Regions from separate parts of the Obesumbacterium proteus genome, predicted to be linked through region 3. Evidence: predicted binding sites of a transcription regulator. Region 3 holds the regulator's gene; each other region holds the start of a gene.
What was found. Region 3 encodes PurR, which represses purine synthesis genes. Its sites were predicted from a motif close to CANGCAAACGTTTGCNTG; they were not measured.

Region 1 (3,506 bases), 1.3 Mb from region 3:
GTGGGGCGAAAACGAAGCGTTCATCACGTTAGATAATGAACAGATGCTTACGGCTCGTCTGGTGATTGGCGCTGATGGTGCGCATTCATGGCTGCGTCAGCATGCTGATATTCCGCTGACTTTTTGGGATTATGGGCACCATGCGTTGGTGGCTACCATCAAAACCGAATTGCCCCATGAAGGCTGTGCGCGTCAGATTTTCCGTCCAAACGGTATTTTGGCTTTCTTGCCGCTGGAAGACGGGCATTTATGCTCTATCGTTTGGTCCGTTTCTCCAGAAGAAGCCCAGCGCTTAGAGGCTTTGCCTGAGTGTGATTTCAACCGTGAGTTGGCCGTTGCGTTTGATACGCGTCTTGGTCTGTGCGAAGTCGTCAGCGCTCGACAGTCACATCCTTTGGTTGGGCGATATGCTCGCAGTTTTGCCGCGCACCGACTCGCGCTGGTGGGGGATGCGGCGCATACCATCCACCCATTGGCTGGGCAGGGTGTGAACCTCGGCTTTATGGATGCGGCTGAATTGGCCTCCGAAATCAAACGTCTACAGCGTCAGGGCAAAGATATTGGTCGCTATATGTATCTGCGCCGCTATGAGCGTACCCGTAAGCACAGTGCTGCCGTGATGCTGACGGCGATGCAAGGTTTCCGCCAGCTGTTCGACGGAGATAACCCAGCCAAGAAACTGCTGCGTGATGTCGGTATGGCGCTGGCTGATAATCTCCCTGGGCTTAAACCGCGTTTGGTTCGTCATGCCATGGGCTTAGCGGATTTGCCTGAAAGTTTGCAAAAATAGAGTCTGTAAATATAGACGTTGTAAAAATAGTGCCTCGCGGCTAGCTATGCATTTATGTTAGCCGCTCCCCCTTTTTGTTCTTCCTGGTTATCCCTCCAACCTGATTTGAAATATTCTAATGTTGCCATTGGTTTTGAATTAGTTTTTCTCATGCATGGCAATTTAACATCCGCTATTTTCCCTAATAAAATTGCGATATACGTTATATAACTGCAATGCAGTTGCAGTGAAAATGTTAATTTTGTGCCATTCGACGCAGTTTTGTAGATGAAACTTCTGCATTATCCCTTCTCTAAATTTCACTATCGATAAAGTCTGGTCTTATTTTAACTTATGGTTAATCGCTGATATCGGTGATAACGTCTGGGGCAGGGTATCGTTTGCGTAACGATGTTTACAGGTGTTCAGCTTTAGAGTTCACATCAACATTTTTAGGCAAAAAATATCTTATTAGCGCGCCCGGGACTCTATAGCGGATGGCTTGTACCGGATGACAAACGTTCAGGAAAAGAGGGTTAAGATGGCCAAACAGACTCCACTCTTCGATCAACACGTCGCCTGCGGCGCGCGTATGGTTGATTTTCACGGCTGGATGATGCCACTGCACTACGGTTCTCAGCTCGATGAGCACCATGCTGTGCGTCAGGATGCGGGCATGTTCGATGTGTCGCACATGACTATCGTCGATCTTCGTGGGCCGCGCACGCGTGAGTTCCTGCGTTACCTCCTCGCGAACGATGTGGCAAAACTGACGGTACCGGGCAAAGCGCTCTATACCGGCATGTTGAACGCCTCTGCGGGCGTTATCGATGACCTGATCGTTTATTTCCTTGAAGAAGAATATTTCCGCTTGGTGGTTAACTCCGCCACGCGAGAAAAAGATTTGGCGTGGATCACCGAGCATGCCGAGCCCTATCACGTTGAAATCACCGTGCGCGACGATCTGGCGCTGATTGCGGTGCAAGGCCCGCAGGCGCAAGAGCGCGCCGCAACGCTGTTTACTGATGCACAAAAACAAGCGATCAGCGGTATGAAACCATTCTTCGGCGTGCAGGCTGGCGACTACTTTATTGCGACAACGGGCTACACCGGCGAAAACGGTTATGAAATTGCTTTGCCAATCGGCGAAGCGGCAGAGTTCTGGCAGAAGCTGGTGAAAGCAGGCGTTAAACCGTGCGGTTTGGGCGCGCGTGACACTCTGCGCTTAGAAGCTGGCATGAACTTATATGGTCAGGAAATGGATGAAGGCGTTTCGCCGTTAGCCGCCAATATGGGCTGGACTATTGCTTGGGCGCCGGAAGATCGTGATTTTATCGGCCGCGAAGCATTAGAGCAGCAGCGTGAGAACGGTACCGAAAAACTGGTTGGTTTGGTGATGACCGAAAAAGGCGTGCTGCGCAATGAGCTGCCGGTGCGTTTCACCGATGCCAACGGAAATCTTCAAGAAGGTGTGATCACCAGTGGTTCCTTCTCACCAACATTAGGTGTCAGTATTGCATTGGCCCGCGTGCCAGCAGGCATTGGCGAAGAAGCTATCGTGCAGATCCGTAACCGTGAAATGCCAGTGCGTGTCGTGAAGCCCGGTTTTGTGCGCAACGGTAAAAGCCTGATTAGCTAGGCTACGCTCGCTACGCCAATTGAATCAGACTTATAAAGTAAAATTTAACAAACATTTAAGAGAGGATGTCGATGAGCAACGTGCCTACTGAATTGAAATATACCGCGTCTCACGAATGGGTTCGTGCAGAAGGCGAAGGGGTGTATAGCGTTGGTATCACCGAGCATGCACAGGAACTGCTGGGCGATATGGTCTTTATCGATCTGCCAGAAGTCGGCACATCTTTCGATGCGGGCGATGACTGTGCGGTGGCCGAGTCTGTGAAAGCGGCTTCCGATATCTATGCGCCAATTAGCGGCGAAATCGTTGCTATCAACGATGAGCTAGAAGGTGCGCCAGAGCTGGTCAACAGCGCTCCGTATTCCGAAGGCTGGCTGTTCCGCATCAAAGCATCAGACGAAGCGCAAATTGCTGGTTTGCTGGATGCCGCAGCCTACGAATCTTCAATCGAAGATTAATGCCTGCGTTGTGAATGGTGTTGGGCGCAGCCGCGCTTGATCGTGCTTCATCCTTTCTCCCCCCGTATTTTGAGCGGGGAGAAAGTGAGTTCGTGCCGCATTTAGTTGTGTCAAATCAGCATTTCTTTTGTATGTACATTTAGGAATCAGTCACTCATGACCCAGACTCTCAGCCAGCTCGAAAACAGCGAATCCTTTATCGCTCGCCATATCGGTCCGTCTGCCCAACAGCAACAGCAAATGCTGGAAACCGTTGGTGCACGCTCTTTGCATGAATTGATCGAGCAGATCGTTCCTTCCGATATTCAGTTACCTACTCCGCCAGCGGTCGGTGATGCCGTAACGGAACATCAGGCGTTGGCTGAGCTGAAAGCCATTGCGGGTCAGAATCAGCGTTACAAATCCTTTATTGGTATGGGCTATCACGGTGTTTTAATGCCGCCGGTTATTCAGCGTAACATGCTGGAAAACCCAGGCTGGTATACCGCCTATACGCCGTATCAGCCGGAAGTTTCCCAAGGTCGTCTTGAGGCGTTGCTGAACTTCCAGCAGCTGACTCAGGATCTCACCGGTCTTGAATTAGCGTCAGCTTCCTTACTGGATGAAGCCACCGCCGCGGCGGAAGCCATGGCGTTGGCGA
Region 2 (3,506 bases), 1.1 Mb from region 3:
TCAGGGAATTTAGCGCGAGTTTCGCGAATACGTTGTAACACGCCTTCAGAATGGCCGTGGGAAGAGTCGATCAGCAGTACGTCAACACCGGCTTCAACCAGCGCTGCAATGCGCTCTTCGTTGCCTGCACCCGCACCTACCGCAGCACCTACGCGCAGACGGCCATGCTCATCTTTACACGCGTTAGGTTTGCGCTCTGCTTTCTGGAAGTCTTTAACGGTGATCATGCCGCACAGGTGGAAGTTATCGTCAACAACCAGCGCTTTTTCAACACGTTTTTCGTGCATGCGCTGTAGAACGACTTCGCGAGCCTCACCTTCTTTCACGGTAACCAAACGCTCTTTCGGCGTCATTACCGCGGTAACAGGCTGCTCTAGATCGGTAACAAAGCGCACGTCACGACCGGTGATGATACCAACCAGTTCCAGGTCGTCAGTAACGACAGGATAACCAGCAAAGCCATTGCGCTCGGTCAGCTCTTTCACTTCACGCAGAGTCGTGGTTGGGGTCACCGTTTGAGGATCTTTTACCACGCCGCTTTCATGTTTTTTGACGCGACGAACTTCTTCAGCCTGACGCTCAATAGACATGTTTTTGTGGATGAAACCAATACCGCCTTCCTGTGCCAACGCAATCGCGAGGCGCGCTTCGGTAACGGTGTCCATTGCCGCAGACAGCATTGGGATATTCATACGAATGGATGAAGTCAGCTGAGTGCTAAGATCGGCAGTGTTTGGCAGAACGGTAGAATGGGCTGGAACTAAGAGAACGTCATCAAACGTTAGGGCTTCTTTTACGATACGTAGCATGGGCAATATCTCACCAGGGTGGTAAATCAAATAGATTTAATATTGCCGCGGCATTATACAGGCCGAAAACGGTTGCCTCCAGTACTTTTTACAAAAAAGTCTTGCGAAGGTCATTCAAGCATGTAGTATCGACTGATTAACACCTTGATTTAGAGTTTGATCTACGTCACATGTCACTGCCATCTTCCCCCCCAATTTTTACCGTTAGCCGGTTAAATCAGACCGTCCGTCAGCTGTTAGAAATGGAAATGGGGCAGATCTGGTTATCAGGCGAAATCTCCAACTTATCTCAGCCTTCATCGGGCCATTGGTACTTCACGCTTAAAGACGATCGTGCTCAGGTGCGCTGCGCGATGTTCCGCAATAGCAACCGCCGTGTCACTTTCCGCCCGCAAAACGGCCAGCAGATTTTGATGCGTGCCACCATCACGCTGTACGAACCGCGTGGGGATTACCAACTGATTGCTGAAAGTATGCAGCCCGCCGGTGACGGTTTGCTGCAACAGCAGTTTGAGCAGTTGAAGCAACGCTTACAGGAAGAGGGTCTGTTCGATCCTGCCCACAAAAAACCATTACCGTCGCCAGCCCACTGCGTTGGCGTTGTGACGTCATCAAGCGGTGCCGCACTGCACGATATCCTTAACGTATTAAAACGACGCGATCCGTCCCTGCCAGTGGTCATCTACCCGACCGCGGTACAAGGTGCCGATGCACCGATGCAAATTGTGCGCGCCATTGAATTAGCTAACCTGCGTAAAGAGTGTGATGTGCTGATTGTCGGTCGTGGCGGTGGCTCGCTTGAGGATTTATGGAGCTTTAACGATGAGCGCGTGGCGCAGGCTATTTTTGCCAGCCTCATCCCTATCGTCAGCGCCGTTGGTCATGAAACCGATGTCACTATCGCTGATTTCGTTGGCGATCTGCGTGCGCCAACGCCGTCCGCGGCCGCAGAATTAGTTAGCCGCAACCAAACCGAGCTCATGCGCCAAATGCTTTCACAGCAGCAGCGCATGGAAATGGCGATGGATTATTATCTTGCTCGCCATCAGCAGCGTTTTACTCGTCTGAATCATCGTCTACAGCAGCAGCATCCACAGCTACGTCTGGCTCGTCAGCACACGTTGCTGATTAAGCTACGCCGCCGTTTGGACGAAGCGGTGCAAACACGCCTGCGTTTGGCGGAACGCCAGCAAGAGCGCACCAGCCAACGCCTTAATCAACAGCAGCCCTCTGCGCGTATTCAGCGCCACCAACAGCGCATCGAGCAGCTTCACAACCGGCTGGAATTACTCGTCCAACGCCAGCTTAGCGGCAATCGTGAACGCTTTGGCGCACTGTGCTCGCAGTTAGAGGGCGTTAGCCCACTAGCCACACTGGCACGTGGGTTTAGCGTGACACAACCACCAAGCGGCGGTGTGCTGAAAAGCATTAAGCAGGTCGCTAATGGCGATCTGTTAAAAACCCGAGTGCAAGACGGATGGGTAGAAAGCACGGTGACTTCAATCGCAGCGCTGCCTAAAAAACGTAGTGCAAAACATGACTCATAGGCCTTAATAGTGAGTTCTGTGATATAGGTCACTTCGCATAATAAAAGCGGTGGCCTGAATCCTGTTTATACCCACTTTCGTTATTCTGTCATCCCTTCCTTGCTTTATAGATAAAAACAACGCATTTAAATTTCACTTTGCTTTTGATTGGTTATGAACCGAAAGCAAAATGGCGTGAAATCGACGCAAAATAAAACTGTGATCCTCAGTGCATTCTATAAACACCCGCTTTGTTTTAATTCCTCACAGCCCATTAAGGCTATTAGGGGATCATCATATTTATTAAACATCTCCTAGTTCACAGATAAAACATTATCACCATTCGTTTCTAACAATGGCGGTTTATTATCATTACCTGTTTATTGGGAGTGCCCACATGTCGGACACAAAATCTTTTAAGTCAAGGTTATGGGAATTTTTTCAAAGTCTAGGAAAGACTTTTATGTTTCCCGTTTCTTTATTAGCTTTTATGGGTTTGTTATTAGGCGTTGGAAGTTCAATTACTAGCCCATCCACCATAAAAAGCTTTCCATTTTTAGGCAATGAATTAGTTCAGCTAACGTTTGGATTCGTTGCTACCGTGGGCGGGTTCGCTTTCACTTACTTACCGATTATGTTTGCAATGGCAATTCCATTAGGTCTTGCTAAGCGTAATAAAGCGATTGGTGCATTCTCAGGCTTTGTGGGCTATATGATAATGAACCTTTCGATTAATTATTATCTTATGAGTAGCCATCAACTTGCCGATGCAGCGCATATGAAACAGGCTGGGCAAGCCATGGTATTAGGCATTCAATCGCTTGAGATGGGGGTTCTCGGTGGGATTGTCGTTGGGGTTATTACCTATTTCCTACATGAACGCTTTCAAGATACGCAGCTCCATGATGCCTTTGCATTTTTTAGCGGCATTCGCTTTGTCCCTATCATTACGGCACTTACGCTCTCTATCGTTGGGCTGATTATTCCGTTTTTGTGGGAATATGTTGCTATCGGCATCACAGCCATTGGGAGATTAATTCAGAGTACTAACGTCTTTGGCCCATTCTTATATGGAGTTGGTGTTCTATTATTAAAACCTTTTGGTTTGCACCATATATTATTGGCAATGGTAAGATTCACACCGGCAGGTGGTACTGAATTTGTCAGTGGG
Region 3 (3,506 bases):
TACGGAAAGCGCCAGTGGTTTATTCAACAAACGGATCTTAATACGCCAGAAACACGCCCAGGGCGACTTCCCAAGAGATTGTGCGGTGTAGATCAGCCGCGAATCGAAAGTCTGCCACGCGCCGCTGAGGCTAAGAAAATAGTACGGAACGACAAACACCATATGGGCAAAGATCACGCTGGGCAGCAGACCAATCACATCCAACCAAGCGGCCATGTGCTGCAAGCCGAAAATCAGGCTGATTTGTGGAATCAACAGAGGGGCGAGCAGAAGCCATAAATTTGTATTTCTACGCGTATAAAACTGCCATTCTAAAAACCCAACGCACAGCACTAAGCTCAATAGGTTTGCCATACAGGCAATCAGCAGACTATTTATAATCGGCGCACTAAGCTGATGAATGCTGGTAAGCCAATAATCATAGGTCCACTGTAGCGGAAAAGAAGATGAGAAAGGCCAACGCCACGCAACCGACCAAACGAAGAGTACCGTATACGCGCCTAGCGTTAATAGAATGCCAATCACCCAGAGCGGGGTAAGGGGTATACGCCACGTATTACGTCTTCGTCCATAAGCGTTGCGGCAATATTTCAGCCAGATTTTTTCAACACAACGCCATGCAACAAAGCAAACTAACGTGATAACAATAAGCAGCAGCGTGCCAGCGGCAGCGAGAGATTGATGCCGCATGGATGGTTCACTGATCCATTGCCAAACTAACAACGCCAAGGTGGTTGGCTGCTGGGGTCCCAATAGAATGGCAATATCCACGGCGGATAGGCCAAAGGCAAGTACGCAAAACAGCGGTAGACGCAGAGCCACCAGTATTTGCGGGACTAACAGCGACCACCAGACTTTCTCACTGTGGTAACCCAATGCGTTACCCGCCTGTATTTGGCGGACGACATCGATTCGGCCCGCGATATTAAACGCCATCAAAAATAAAAAAGGCGTCTCTTTGATCACCAGTAAAAGAATTAAGGACAGGGCATAAGGGTCATTGACGATCGTCCAATCTGGCGGGCGCACAAAACTCGTCAGTGCTGGGGATATAATCCTGAGCAGCCAGCCTGAAGGGGATAACAGCAGTATGAGGCCGGTTGCCAGCGCAATATGCGGCATGGCCAAAATCGCGCTTGAAATAGCCCGAGCAGTGCCGCTGGCGCGCTGTATAACCTGTCCGCAAAGCGCTAATGCCAACCAAAGTGATATTAACGTTGCGGCAATTGCGCTCCATAAGCTTAGGCCAACCGAGCGCACTAACCCCGGCCATTGGAATAAAAGCGCCCACGGCTGGGTGAATGTATTGAGCGTGGAAATGTCAGACAGTGGCTGAGTCAGCGCCAAGAGCGCCGCCAATATTGGCAACGCTCCTGCTAAGAACAGCACAACGGGGAACAGCGCTAAAAGATAAGGGCTGTTCTTCATCACTTAGCGGCGATAATCCAGATATGGGCCATCGGCAACGGAGCGACGTTCCACGAGTTTTGGATGCACTTCAATCGTTTGGGAATCTTCACGCTTGCTCACGATACGGTCTAGGAGCATGTCAAAGGCCATTGAGCCCAAACGCTCTTTCGGCTGGTGGATGGTGGTCAACGCTGGCGAGAAGTAGCGAGCGTTGCGCACGTTATCATAACCGATCACCGATATATCCTGCGGTACGCGCAAGCCCATCTCATCGGCGGCGCAAATTGCGCCCATCGCCATGATGTCGCCGCCCACAAACACTGCGGTTGGGCGATTTTTTTGCGACAGGATCTGATGCATCGCTTTGTAACCGGATTCTGGTTCGAAATCGCCTTCTACCATCCACTCATCGCGGGCAGGAATATTGGCTTCTTGCAGGGCTTTCAGGAAGCCACGTAGGCGACCGCCGCCGGTGTTACGAGAAAGCTGACCGGTAATCGCGCCAATATCACGATGTCCACGTTCAATTAAATAGCGACCAGCTAAATAGCCACCTTCGAACGCATTATCCTGAATGGCATCCGTAAAATCACTGCGTTGCGTTCCCCAGTCCATCACTACCATTGGAATATTGCGGTAGTCCTCAAGGGTTTGCAGCAGGTTCTCTGGGTATTCAGAACACATCACTAACAATCCATCGACGCGTTTTTGCGCCAGCATCGCTAAATAAGCTTTTTGCTTTTCAGGATTATTGTGAGAGTTACATAGAATGAGCGTATAGCCTTGGCTGTAACAGGCGTTTTCAACGGCCTCAATCACCTCAGCAAAATAGGGCGCCTCGCTGGACGTCGCCAGCAAGCCGATCGATTTGGTGTGGTTAACTTTCAGGCTACGGGCGACGGCGCTGGGGGAGTAGTGCAATTCTTTAATCGCTTCCCAAACAGCGGTCTTGGTCTCTTCTGCGACAAAACGCGTCTTATTAATAACGTGAGACACTGTCGTGGTTGAAACGCCCGCGCGTTTTGCCACATCTTTAATCGTTGCCATGAAACAGATGACTCCTAAGCTAATGTAACTATGACATAGCTATTGTGTTAATCGTTTGCTTACGTACATCAAAATACACTGATTACAATCGCATCAAAGAGAGGAATATGCGGATATATCAAGCGCCAGCCTATTCTTTTACGTTATGAAAGCTGATACGTAGCAGTAAACCGTAAATTTTGGCCTATAAAATGCAAAAGGGGAAGTCAAAATTGTGTGTTAACAGAAAGAATAATCGAAAGTTTTACTGCGTGCGATCCCATTTAAGGTATGTGAAAATGATTTCACACACTTTCTGCAAGTGTTTATGTATAATCAAAATTGATCTGATAACGAAATGCGGGAGAAGAAGAAATGGAAACCGATCTGAAATATTCTCTAATGACAACGGTCGCAGCACTGGCTGTGATTGTTATCTTTAGTTTTGTTGCTGCGCTACATTGATTTATCGCTAAGTTTTCTATCGATAGCCGTTAACATGGCTAAAACAAAAGGCGGTCAATTGACCGCCTTTTTCATGTACGTCACTCAGCAAACTTATGCCAGGTTTTTCGCCACGAATTCCCAGTTTACCAGAGCCCAGAAGTTCTCCAGATACTTAGGACGCGCATTGCGATAGTCGATGTAGTAGGCGTGTTCCCAAACGTCCACGGTCAGCAGTGGTTTGTCACCGTTGGTCAGTGGAGTTGCAGCGTTTGAGGTGTTTACAATCGCCAAAGAACCGTCTGCTTTTTTAACCAGCCAAGTCCAACCAGAACCGAAGTTACCGATGGCAGATTTAGTCAGTTCTTCTTTGAAAGCATCAAATGAACCAAACGCTTTGTTAATGGCTTCAGCCACGGCGCCAGTTGGTGCGTTGCCACCTTTTGGTGACAGGCAATGCCAGTAGAAGGTGTGGTTCCAAACCTGAGCGGCGTTGTTGAAGATACCGCCAGTAGAGGTCTTGATGATCTCTTCCAGTGATTTACCTTCGAATTCAGTGCCTTTTATCAGGTTGTTCAGGTTTACCACATAGGTATTGTGGTGCTTACCGTAATGGTATTCCAAGG
Region 4 (3,506 bases), 1.9 Mb from region 3:
CCAGCGGTCGATGTTGGTTAGGTTGAACACGCCGTCAACGGACAGACCTGCGCGGAAAGCGTCGGCGATGTACCAAATACGCTCAGCGCCAGCATCTTTAAGTTCACGACGGATTTTGGTTAACGCTTCTGGGTCATCGAGGCTCACTTTAGGATCGAAGCCCGCAGCGCCGACTTCCAGACCACGCAGGGCTTTCTGTAGAGACTCTTGCTGAGTGCGACCAATCGCCATCACTTCACCGACGGATTTCATCTGCGTAGTCAGACGGTCGTTTGCGCCTGCAAATTTCTCGAAGTTGAAGCGAGGGATTTTGGTCACGACGTAGTCGATAGACGGCTCAAACGAGGCAGGAGTACGACCGCCGGTGATGTCGTTCATCAGCTCATCAAGGGTGTAACCCACCGCCAGTTTGGCTGCGACTTTAGCAATCGGGAAGCCGGTCGCTTTGGACGCCAACGCCGAAGAGCGCGAAACACGCGGGTTCATTTCAATGACGATCAGGCGGCCATTTTTCGGGTTCACCGCAAACTGCACGTTAGAACCACCGGTTTCTACGCCGATTTCACGCAGCACCGCCATTGAGGCGTTACGCATGATTTGATATTCTTTGTCGGTCAGCGTTTGGGCCGGAGCAACGGTGATGGAGTCGCCGGTATGAATGCCCATCGCATCGAAGTTTTCAATCGAGCAAACGATGATGCAGTTGTCGTTTTTATCACGCACCACTTCCATCTCGTACTCTTTCCAACCAATCAGCGACTCATCAATCAGTAGCTCTTTGGTCGGCGAAAGATCCAGACCGCGCTCGCAAATCTCTTCGAACTCTTCACGGTTATACGCAATACCGCCACCGGTGCCGCCCATGGTGAATGAAGGACGAATAATGCATGGGAAACCAACGTCAGCCGCGACGGCTAAGGCTTCTTCCATGGTGTGAGCGATGCCTGAACGTGCGGTGTCGAGGCCAATTTTCTTCATCGCAATATCGAAACGACGGCGGTCTTCGGCTTTATCAATAGCGTCGGCGGTCGCACCGATCATAGTTACGCCAAACTCTTCCAGTACCCCTTCGCGCTCTAACTCAAGCGCGCAGTTCAGCGCGGTCTGTCCACCCATGGTAGGCAGAACGGCATCAGGGCGCTCTTTTTCGATGATTTTGCGCACCACTTCCCAGTGAATCGGCTCGATATAGGTCGCATCGGCCATTTCTGGGTCAGTCATGATGGTGGCGGGGTTCGAGTTCACCAGAATGACGCGGTAACCTTCTTCGCGCAGCGCTTTACACGCTTGAGCACCCGAGTAGTCAAATTCACATGCTTGGCCGATAACAATCGGACCTGCGCCCAGAATCAGGATGCTTTTTATATCAGTACGTTTTGGCATTTTATTTATTGCTCCTGATTATTTGGCTGTTCTTGTCATAGTGGTGCGGTAGGTCTGAATCAAATCGATAAAGTGGTCAAACAGCGGCGCAGCATCGTGCGGCCCTGGGCTTGCTTCTGGGTGACCTTGGAAGCTAAACGCCGCTTTATCCGTGCGGTGGATCCCTTGAACCGTATGGTCAAACAGGGACTTGTGCGTCACGCGCAGCGTATCTGGCAGATTGTCGCCATCAACGGCAAAACCGTGGTTTTGAGCGGTAATCATCACAACGTCTTTATCGAGGTCTTTCACCGGATGGTTGCCGCCGTGATGGCCAAGCTTCATCTTGATGGTTTTGGCTCCGCTTGCCAGCGCCAGAAGTTGGTGGCCCAAGCAGATACCAAATACTGGGATCTCTGTGTCTAAGAAGGTTTTAATGGCGCGAATCGCGTAATCGCACGGTTCTGGGTCACCTGGGCCATTGGATAGGAAGATGCCATCGGGATTGAGCTTCAACACATCTTCCGCTGGCGTTTGCGCCGGAACCACGGTCAGGCGGCAGCCTCTATCAACCAGCATGCGCAGGATGTTACGTTTCACGCCATAGTCATAGGCAACAACGTGGAATGGCAGCTCTGACTCTTCTTTCGCCGCGGGCAAATCGCCCATCAGCGTCCAGCTGCCTTGCGTCCAAGAATAAGATTCTCGAGTAGTAACTTCTTTTGCCAGATCCATGCCTTTTAAGCCTGGGAATGCTTTCGCTTTCTCCAGCGCCAGTTGAACGTCTGGCTGAGTACCGTCAATGCTACCGGTGATGATGCAACCATTCTGAGCCCCTTTCTCACGCAGTAAACGCGTCAGTTTGCGGGTATCGATATCGGCGATAGCCACAACATTGTGACGTTTGAGGTAATCAGAGAGGCATTCGGTGCTGCGGTAGTTGCTAGCAATCAGAGGCAAATCGCGAATTATCAGGCCTTGAGCATGAACAGCGGAGGATTCTTCATCAGAGGCGTTAGTGCCGACGTTGCCGATATGGGGATAAGTAAGAGTGACTAGCTGGCGGGAATAGGAAGGATCAGTGAGGATTTCTTGATAACCGGTCATTGACGTATTGAAGACCACCTCGCCCACCGCCGATCCATCTGCACCAATCGACCGACCGTGAAACTGGGTTCCGTCTTCCAGAACCAATATAGCTGACTTAATCAAAACACCCTCCAAAGAATATTCAGTCACATTATTTGCATATTAATGCAGATCATTCGATCTAAATCAATGCAAAAAACTGCCTTCTTGACTAATTTCCGGCAAATTGCGCGCATTCTAAAGACGTGGTGAATGCTTGTCTACCTGAAAAGATGATTTTTTTGTATTTTTTAAGGCTTAAGGAGGTTTTTTACTGCGAAGACGATAAAAACAGGCATTAACTAGAAATAGAAAACGGTTGCCAGTGTCGTGGATTAGCGGCAATACGTTTATGATGCAATTTTCCTCTGCAAAGGTCAATCACAGTTTCAATCAAGGTTAATAAAAAGTAAAATAAAGAGACTAACAAGCCATTCAAAACAAAAAACACACTAAACCTAATTTTAAATAAAAAAAATGGATAACATGCTGTTATCCATTGGATTTTTTATTTAAAAAAACAACTTAAAACTCAATTTCTTCTGATTTTACTTAGAGTTCATTGAGAGAAAGAACATCACGCATATCGTAAAGACCAATAGGCTGGTTGCCTACCCATGCAGCAGCACGTACAGCGCCGCTGGCAAACGTCATACGGCTTGATGCCTTGTGAGTAATCTCGATTCGTTCTCCCACATCAGCAAACATCGCGGTGTGCTCACCCACAATATCGCCAGCACGAACAGTGGCAAAGCCTATACTCTTAGGATCGCGCTCTCCGGTATATCCCTCACGGGCATAGACCGCGCACTCCTTCAGATCGCGCCCTAACGCCTGAGCAATGGTTTCTCCCATGGCTAAAGCCGTGCCTGACGGTGCATCAACTTTATGACGGTGATGGGCTTCAATGATCTCAATATCCGTATAATCGCCCATCACTTTTGCCGCTTTCTCCAGCAGTTTGAGCATCACGTTAACCCCAACGCTAAAGTTGGCAGCGAACACAATACCAATAG

Region 1: a site for PurR is predicted at 1,160-1,177, ahead of gcvT (glycine cleavage system aminomethyltransferase GcvT). Genes of this name have one in related genera too.
Region 2: a site for PurR is predicted at 871-888, ahead of guaB (IMP dehydrogenase). Genes of this name have one in related genera too.
Region 4: a site for PurR is predicted at 2,799-2,816, ahead of carA (glutamine-hydrolyzing carbamoyl-phosphate synthase small subunit). Genes of this name have one in related genera too.

What each region holds. Positions count from the first base shown of each region.
Region 1 covers NZ_CP014608.1:4,660,327-4,663,832, reverse strand. Annotated here, with positions in the region: gene ubiI (FAD-dependent 2-octaprenylphenol hydroxylase) at 1-790, shown strand, start outside; gene gcvT (glycine cleavage system aminomethyltransferase GcvT) at 1,311-2,408, shown strand; gene gcvH (glycine cleavage system protein GcvH) at 2,480-2,866, shown strand; gene gcvP (aminomethyl-transferring glycine dehydrogenase) at 3,023-3,506, shown strand, end outside.
Region 2 covers NZ_CP014608.1:4,471,356-4,474,861, forward strand. Annotated here, with positions in the region: gene guaB (IMP dehydrogenase) at 1-809, opposite strand, end outside; gene xseA (exodeoxyribonuclease VII large subunit) at 980-2,356, shown strand; gene malX (maltose/glucose-specific PTS transporter subunit IIBC) at 2,733-3,506, shown strand, end outside.
Region 3 covers NZ_CP014608.1:3,360,705-3,364,210, forward strand. Annotated here, with positions in the region: gene DSM2777_RS16015 (ABC transporter permease) at 1-1,428, opposite strand, end outside; gene purR (HTH-type transcriptional repressor PurR) at 1,432-2,457, opposite strand; gene cydH (cytochrome bd-I oxidase subunit CydH) at 2,812-2,901, shown strand; gene sodB (superoxide dismutase [Fe]) at 2,995-3,506, opposite strand, start outside.
Region 4 covers NZ_CP014608.1:1,505,500-1,509,005, reverse strand. Annotated here, with positions in the region: gene carB (carbamoyl-phosphate synthase large subunit) at 1-1,383, opposite strand, end outside; gene carA (glutamine-hydrolyzing carbamoyl-phosphate synthase small subunit) at 1,402-2,574, opposite strand; gene dapB (4-hydroxy-tetrahydrodipicolinate reductase) at 3,043-3,506, opposite strand, start outside.